Linked DNA regions of Methanothermobacter marburgensis str. Marburg. The main gene of each other region encodes a partner of the protein of the gene in region 2 in a complex. Links are inferred from orthologs where the notes say so. Each region holds a gene or a part of one and is shown on either strand. Other genes may lie near its edges.

Region 1 (2,863 bases), 1.1 Mb from region 2 along the record:
TTTTAAGGCCTTCTGAGGATCTGAATAAAAATAAACCCGATGAAAACACCTGATTACTTTTTTTAAGGGTCCAGACCGCCACTCTAATGGCGGTCTCTTCCTCCTATATTTTAAATTCTTATTCTACGCCGGGACTGGGATTTGAACCCAGGCGGAGCATGGCTCCACAAGATTTCCAGTCTTGCGCCTTACCTGGCTAGGCTATCCCGGCAGAATAAGTTATTAGTTTTAGAAAAAGGTTTTTAAGCGCCGGGACTGGGATTTGAACCCAGGCGGAGCATGGCTCCACAAGATTTCCAGTCTTGCGCCTTACCTGGCTAGGCTATCCCGGCAGAATAAGTTATTAGTTTTAGAAAAAGGTTTTTAAGCGCCGGGACTGGGATTTGAACCCAGGCGGAGAGAATCTCCACGGGATCTCAAGTCCCGCGCCTTACCTGGCTAGGCTATCCCGGCAGCATCAGATAAAAGAGATTGATAAACTCTTATTTATATAGTTTTTGGTCCATGAATTTGGTTATAGGGGTTTGCACCCCAGTTAACTCTTGAGTTCTATTTCTATGCTGACGTTGTCAGGTACATTGACCTTCATGACCTGACGCATTGCCCTTTCATCGGCCTCTATACCCACAAGTCTCTTGTGGATCCTCATCTCCCATTTCTCCCAGGTTGCGGTTCCCTCACCATCAGGTGATTTCCTTGTTGGGACAACAAGCCTCTTGGTTGGGAGGGGTATTGGGCCTGACATGTCCACGCCTGTCCTCTCAGCGATCTTCTTCAGCTGGTCACAGACGTATGCCAGTTTTTCAGGGTCTGTCCCTGTGAGTTTAATCCTTGCTTTGTGCATCTGAATCCTCCTTTAAAAAAGGGAAGGGATGGGGTTTATTTTGCTGGTACAAGGTCTATACACATTCCAGCAGCCACTGTCTGTCCCATGTCCCTTATGGCGAACCTTCCCATGTGTGGGATGTCCTTTATCTTTTCAATGACCAGTGGCTTGGTTGGTTTGACCTTCACGACAGCAGCGTTACCTGTTTTGAGGAAGTCAGGGTTTTCCTCTTCAACCTGACCTGTTGCAGGGTTCATTTTCTGCACAAGTTCAAGGAATGTGCAGGCAACCTGTGCTGTGTGGCAGTGGAATACAGGTGTGTAACCGACTGTTATGACACCAGGGTGCTGAAGAACGACGATCTGTGCTGTGAACTCCTTGGCAACCTTTGGTGGGTTGTCCAGGTGTCCTGCAACGTCTCCCCTTCTGATGTCGTTTTTACCGACACCCCTTACGTTGAAACCTATGTTGTCACCGGGCTCTGCCTGGTCGATCATCTCGTGGTGCATCTCGATGGACTTGACCTCTCCACTGACACCTGCTGGTTCAAATATGACGTTTTCACCCTTCTTGAGTGTACCTGTCTCCACACGTCCAACAGGAACTGTACCCACACCTGTGATGGAGTAGACGTCCTGTATGGGTATCCTCAGTGGAAGGTCCACAGGTTTTTCAGGTGCTTCAAGTTCGTCTAGTGCTTCAACGAGTGTTTTACCCTTGTACCATGCTGTGTTGTCGCTCTTGGTTGTTATGTTGTCACCCTCGAAGGCTGAGAGTGGTATGAATTCAACGTCGCTTGGCTTGTAACCAACTGTTTTGATGAGGGCTGCAACCTCATCCTTGAGGGCGTTGAATTTTTCTTCGTCGTAGTTAACGAGGTCCATCTTGTTGATGGCCACTATGAGCTGGTTTATACCCAGTGTCCTTGATAGGAAGACGTGCTCCTTGGTCTGGGGCATTACACCGTCGTCAACTGCCACCACAAGGACTGCGGCGTCTGCCTGGGATGCACCTGTAATCATGTTCTTAACGAAGTCACGGTGTCCAGGGCAGTCCACGATGGTGAACTCATACTTGTCTGTTTCGAATTTTGCGTGTGCAAGGTCGATTGTAACTCCCCTTTCCCTTTCTTCGGAGAGCCTGTCCATGACGAACCTGAACTTGTCCTCACCGTCAGCCAGCTGCTGCTCGGCGATTGCCCCTGCCTGGAGGAGCAGGTGTCCCACTAGTGTGGATTTTCCGTGGTCTACGTGTCCAATAAACGCCAGGTTCATGTGTTCTTTTTCTTTAGCCATATTATACCTCCATATGTGATGATTTAGCCTGATCTAGATTCAACACCTACACGTGTTGTTTGTCTAAGGTAATTTCCTATATTCCTTTTAATTATATAAGTTTAATGGGGTTAACCCAGGTAGTGGTCTGCCCTGTATGGCTCAGGACTTAGACCCTTCCTGGTCCTCACTTCCCTTATTATCGCGTGCTGCAGTTCATTTGGCAGCTTCTCGAATCCAGCGTTCTCTGTTGACCAGAGACATCTTCCCTCGGTGGCTGACCTGATATCACCTGCGAATCCGAACATCTCTGCCACAGGCACCACGGATTCAACGGTTACCATGTCACCCTCCTGGGTCATGTTGACGATCTGCCCGCGCCTGTTCTGTATTTCACGGGTTGCGCTTCCCATGTAGTCCTGGGGCACGTTGATGAACACCTTCTGTATGGGTTCAAGCACTGTGGGCTCGGCAGACATCATGGCACCGAATATACCCTTCCTTATGGCGGGTAAAACCTGGGCCGGACCCCTGTGGACTGCGTCCTCGTGGATCTTGGCGTCCATGAGCTTTATCTTAACACCCATAACCTTTTCCTTGGCGATGGGGCCGTTGTCCATTGCACTTTCGAAACCATCAAGGAGGAGTTCCTTTATCTCGTCGAGGTACTGGATACCACGGGTCATGTTGATGAAGAGGTTCTTCTCATAGACGTCCCAGACCCTTCTGGCCTCTTCTTTGTCCATACCTGCCTCTATGAAGT
Region 2 (4,986 bases):
GCAGCTGGGATCCCCTGAAATGGTTTATAACCTCATCCCAACCTGGTGGGTCCTGGAAGTTGCCGAGGTTTGGCCTGAGTTCCCCCGACAGTATCCTTATGATTGTTGACTTCCCGATACCGTTTGGACCTATCAGCCCAATCACATCCCCCTCTGTCACGGTGGGGAGACCGAAGAGTTCAAACATGTTCTGACCGTACCTGTGAACCGGGTCTTCAAGGGCCTCGGGAAGATTTATAACACTTATGGCCTTGAATGGACACCTTTTTGTGCATATACCACAACCGGAACACAGTTCCTCGGATATGAGGGGCTTCTTTGTTTTCTCATCAATTGTTATGGTGTCCTCATCCATTCTAACTCCAGGACAGTACTCTATGCAGACGTAGTTGCATTTCTTTGGCTGGCATCTATCATGATCGAGTATTGAGATTCTGGTCAATTCTATCACCATTAGTATGAGGATGAAAATTCAGTTTCGGTTGATTATGGTATGTGGGGTGGTAAATAAATTCATTCTCAGAAATTCAGGCCCCCTTTGAATTATTGTTGCCGGGGGAATAAATAGTCAACAGTCCCGAAGGATACTGAAGTATGACACTTAAAATTCAGTCATTTCCAAACCCACCGGCCATTGACCTGACGGGGATACAGAAGTATGAAACTTAAAATAAAAATAGAAATGGCCATTTATAGCTTTTTAACGGCCAGTTCTATGTCTGATGCTTTAACAGTTTTTCTGCCGGCGTGTTTTGCTAGTTTAACAGCTTCTGCTGCTATTTCTTCGCCTTTGTCTTCCAGAATTTTTGCAAGTGTTTCCCTTGCGTCGTCGCTTATTCTCTGGGCACCGGCATTTTTTATTATTCTCCCAACTGGTGCTATGGGTAATTCGGCCATAATATCACCTCAATTCTATATTTAACCAAATACTATTTAAATTTATCGATTTTTCGGCACTCTTTTCCATCCATATCATGATTCTATACTTCCCCGCCTTGCAGATTGTCACTGTAACACTGGCACCAACCTTCTGGTTTGGAGGGGCACCTCTGGTTGAGGTGTGCATGAGATGAGCACTGATGACTTTTCATTTTTTCGCGCTGGAAACAGTTATTAGTATCAACCAATATAGACCCGGATGGTGGGAAAATGAAACAGGTCATAATAGTGAGGTCTGATCTGAAGATGGGAAAGGGTAAAATAGCAGCCCAGGCCTGTCATGCTTCTATTGGTTCATTCAAAAAAACAGATCCTGATAAAATCAGAAGATGGGAAATTGATGGTTCAAAGAAGGTTATAGTTTCAGTTAAGAGCCTTGATGAGCTCCTGGAGATATACGAATCTGTGAAGGATTCGGGGATCTCATACTATCTTGTGAGGGACGCCGGCCATACCCAGATACCTGCAGGCACCATCACATGTCTGGGCATAGGGCCCGATGAGGATGAGAAGATAGATAAAATAACAGGCGACCTCAAACTTCTCTGAGGCTGGAATATGGTGATATTATGGACTGGCTTGTTAAGATAGGGGGTAGCCTATTCCCTGAAAATGCTGCAGAACTTCTTAAAAGCCTTGAAGGAACAGGGGTTGCTGTTGTTTGTGGTGGTGGGGATTTTGCAGATAGAGTGAGGTACTACGACAGGATTTCGGGATTTTCTGAAAGCGCGGCCCATGATTCGGCCATACTCTGCATGGATATTACTGGAAGACTGCTTTCTGACCTTTGTGAATCTGCTGTTCCAGTGAGGACACTTGGGGAGTGCAGGGAGGTAGTCGGGAGTGGTCTGACACCTGTGATACTGCCATCTGAACTCCTGCGTTTTACTGATCCCGTGGAACACTCATGGAGGGTGACCTCGGATTCCCTCTCACTCATAATAGCACACATGCTCGGGGCGAAACTTTTAATAGCAACAGATGTAGATGGTATATATACTGAGAGGCCACCTGCCAGTGATGCTAAACTTATAAATGAGATAAGTGCTAAAAACTTACTATCTTTTGGTGAGACATCAGTGGACGAAGCACTACCTGAACTTCTCATTAAACTGAAAACTGATTGTTATGTTGCAAACGGGAAGTTTCCCGAGAGGGTGCTGTCCATTTTAAGGGCAGGTGCTTCAGAAGTTATATGTACAGTTATAAGAGGTGATTAGATGACAAAGATGGAATGCACATCCTGTAAGCAGGAGATACCTCTGGTTGAAACCTATGTGAAATTTGAATGCCCCATGTGTGGCGAGATGATCTACAGGTGCCAGAAGTGCAGGACCTTCGGACACACCTACAGGTGCAGCTGTGGATTCGAGGGACCATAGGAAAAATATATAAATTAGTATTACTCAAGATTCTGTGTGGAGGTATTTCATGGGAGATGTAGTAGCTACCATAAGGGTTATGCCTGAAAGTCCAGAGGTTGACCTTGAGGCACTCAAGAAGGAAATTGAATCAAGGATACCCGAGGGTACTGAGCTTCACAAAATAGAGGAGGAGCCAATAGCATTTGGCCTCGTTGCACTAAATGTGATGGTTGTTGTGGGCGATGCCGAGGGCGGAACCGAAGCCGCTGAGGAGAGCCTCGCGGGTATTGATGGTGTCAGCAACATAGAGGTAACCGATGTGAGAAGGTTAATGTAGCTCCCCTTTCCGGGTGATTGGGATAACAGATATCCTTTTTGCCTGCTTTCTTGGGATCATCACTGGCATATTAACGGGCCTGATTCCAGGTATCCATGTTAATACTGTGGGAGCATTCATTTTCGCATCGTCAACCCACCTTCATGTATCTGAGGAATTCCTCGCTGTTTTTTTATTATCACTTTCAGTGGCACACGCCCTTCTTGAGTTCATACCCTCAGCGCTTCTTGGGGTGCCCGATGAGGGAACAGCCATCTCTGTCCTCCCCTCTCACCGGATGGTGCTGGAAGGTAAGGCCGGGGAGGCCATAAGGGCGGCCACGGTTGGTGGTGTTGGAGGGATCCTCATCACAATAATTCTCCTACCATCGCTCTTTCTGATTTTACCACCACTGTACAATTTTCTCAGACCCCATATATGGTTGATTCTGATTCTGGTATCTTTTTACATGATAATAAAACTCAGCAGAAATTTTGAGGCCGTTATCTGGGCTTCGGTGCTTTTTCTCTTCTCAGGTGCGATGGGGTGGCTCATGTTTCAGACGCCCATATCACCGGGTCTTGGGCTCATGACACTTTTTACAGGGTTTTTTGGACTCAGCACCCTCCTTTACAGTTTAAATTCAGCATCAGATATTCCTGAACAGAGCAGGGTTCAGTTCACAGAGTTCAACATGAACACCCTGAGGTCGGTATCTGCAGGTGGCCTGGCATCTGTTTTACTGGGGTTTCTCCCGGGATTTGGACCGGCCCAGGGCGGGATGATAGCAGCCTCACTCACAGGTTCAGGTGGTGAGGATGCACCTGAGGATTTCATCATGGCAATTTCAGGTCTGAACACATCAGACGCACTCTTCTCGCTCCTCACACTCTATCTCATAGGAAACCCCAGAAGCGGCATTGCGGTCTACATTTCAGAGATTGTTCAGGATGTCAGCATGGCCCATCTCATGCTCTTCATATCAGCGTCTATCCTTGCTGTCTCTGCAGCTGCAGTAGCCTCCATAAAACTGGGCGATCATCTTGCATCCAGCCTCTCAGGTATCAACTATAGAAGGGTATCGGCCTGCGTAATGCTCTTTATGATGGCATCCATCTTCTTTTTCGCCATCATGGAGGGTGCAAGCCTGCTGTTCATTGCAGTGGCGCTCCTGACATCCACTGCCTTTGGGATCATCCCCCACTGTGCAGGTATAAGCAAGTCACATCTCATGGGGGTCCTTGTGCTTCCTGCGGTGGTTATTTACATGGGAATTTAAGTTTCAATCATCTGAGAATATCAGTTAAAAATGGGCCTAAAAACAACCAGATTCTGGAGGTTCCATGTCTGGGGGTCACTGAATCAGCAGGATCCTTTCTGCCAGTTTTCCTGCAGCATCAAGGAACTCTTTTACTTCCACACCTGGGAATGGATCCACAATACATAGCTCAAATTTCTCATCTAGGATTTCAGGCAGTTCTCTGATGTCCTCAGAGTATATTCTGAACCTTTCCTTCCTGAAGCCATTGATCTGAAGGTTAAGGCGCGTCATCTCACATGCATCCCTCCAGATGTCATTGAAGACAACCCTATCTGCACCTGCCATCAGCGCAAATATTCCCAGGGTACCCGGGCCGCAGGTGGCGTCAAGAACAGTCTCTGGACGAATTGATAGGATTTCCCTGGCAGCTGCTTCTATTTTTTTGTTTTTACCCCCTGAAAATTCTATGTGAAGCCTGCTCTGCCTCCGGTATATGGACATTGAACCTGCAGGAGTCTCTATGATGTCACACCTCATATCACAGCCTTCAAGAAGATCATAAACATGGGGGGTCATTGATGAATCCATAACCCCTGGTGTCACTGAGGGATCGCCCCTTATGACACCCTTAACCTCAGGCACATCAGTTATTATCATCTCCGCAGTTTTCCCAGTGATGGCAGGTGTTAGAAGAACAAGCGAATCCTCTGCCAGGAAGGGGGCCGATTTGAGGGGAAATGCAGGAGTTATGAGCGGAACACCGGCGTCCCTCAACCTGGCATTTTTTGGAATGACCCCATTCTCTATAAGGATCATGGATACCTGTGCCATTACAGAATCAAGGTGCCTCCTGCCACATTCACATTCTTCAAGTGCCGATTCAGTCACCTGTTCCATTATGGGCCTGAACTTCCTGAAGCCGGGGTTTATACAGCCCTCACAGGGATCGTAATAACCCCACAGTTCATGCTTGTTATGTGCACAAAGAACCTCCCCACAGACGGGACACCTTGCTGACATACACTTAAATATTATCCTCCACATATTAAAAGATGAGTAACATGAGGGACAAGAGGAAGGAGATTCTGAGGGAAATTCTCGGAGAA

What was found.
Region 1: the proteins of MTBMA_RS01365 (region 2) and tuf are in contact, whole or in part, in a crystal structure (PDB 7CSL), measured with the Pyrococcus horikoshii proteins. The link is inferred for Methanothermobacter marburgensis str. Marburg from one-to-one orthologs. Residues at the interface, in WP_010884146.1 of Pyrococcus horikoshii: Phe4, Leu6, Val7, Val9, Arg11, Met13, Pro14, Thr15, Asp16, Pro17, Leu38, Ala39, Lys40, Glu44, Pro45, Ile46, Ala47, Phe48, Gly49, Leu50, Tyr56, Leu58, Arg60, Asp61, Glu62, Glu63, Tyr65, Ser66, Phe67, Asp68; in WP_010885563.1 of Pyrococcus horikoshii: Val16, Lys20, Ser21, Lys62, Arg65, Glu66, Arg67, Gly68, Val73, Ala74, His75, Ile88, Asp89, Ala90, Pro91, Gly92, His93, Asp95, Phe96, Lys98, Asn99, Gly103, Ala104, Asp227, Val228, Tyr229, Ile231, Val234, Val237, Val239.

What each region holds. Positions count from the first base shown.
Region 1 is NC_014408.1:1,329,723-1,332,585, reverse strand. It holds tuf (translation elongation factor EF-1 subunit alpha), read right to left. Parts: upstream 2,122-2,863; coding sequence 880-2,121; downstream 1-879. Other genes in the region: MTBMA_RS07050 (elongation factor EF-2), read right to left, coding at 2,232-2,863; rpsJ (30S ribosomal protein S10), read right to left, coding at 536-844; mtrA (tetrahydromethanopterin S-methyltransferase subunit A), read left to right, coding at 1-53. UniProt on the Methanocaldococcus jannaschii protein: GTP hydrolase that promotes the GTP-dependent binding of aminoacyl-tRNA to the A-site of ribosomes during protein biosynthesis.
Region 2 is NC_014408.1:273,008-277,993, forward strand. What follows is about bases 1,054-4,005. They hold MTBMA_RS01365 (elongation factor 1-beta), read left to right. Parts: upstream 1,054-2,370; coding sequence 2,371-2,640; downstream 2,641-4,005. Other genes in these bases: pth2 (aminoacyl-tRNA hydrolase), read left to right, coding at 1,150-1,488; MTBMA_RS01355 (amino acid kinase family protein), read left to right, coding at 1,509-2,159; MTBMA_RS01360 (zinc finger domain-containing protein), read left to right, coding at 2,160-2,321; MTBMA_RS01370 (tripartite tricarboxylate transporter permease), read left to right, coding at 2,663-3,898; MTBMA_RS01375 (50S ribosomal protein L11 methyltransferase), read right to left, coding at 3,974-4,005. In the rest of the region: MTBMA_RS01340 (ribosome biogenesis/translation initiation ATPase RLI), read right to left, coding at 1-442; histone HmtA2, read right to left, coding at 691-897; more of MTBMA_RS01375, read right to left, coding at 4,006-4,900; MTBMA_RS01380 (ATPase, T2SS/T4P/T4SS family), read left to right, coding at 4,942-4,986. UniProt on the Methanocaldococcus jannaschii protein: Promotes the exchange of GDP for GTP in EF-1-alpha/GDP, thus allowing the regeneration of EF-1-alpha/GTP that could then be used to form the ternary complex EF-1-alpha/GTP/AAtRNA.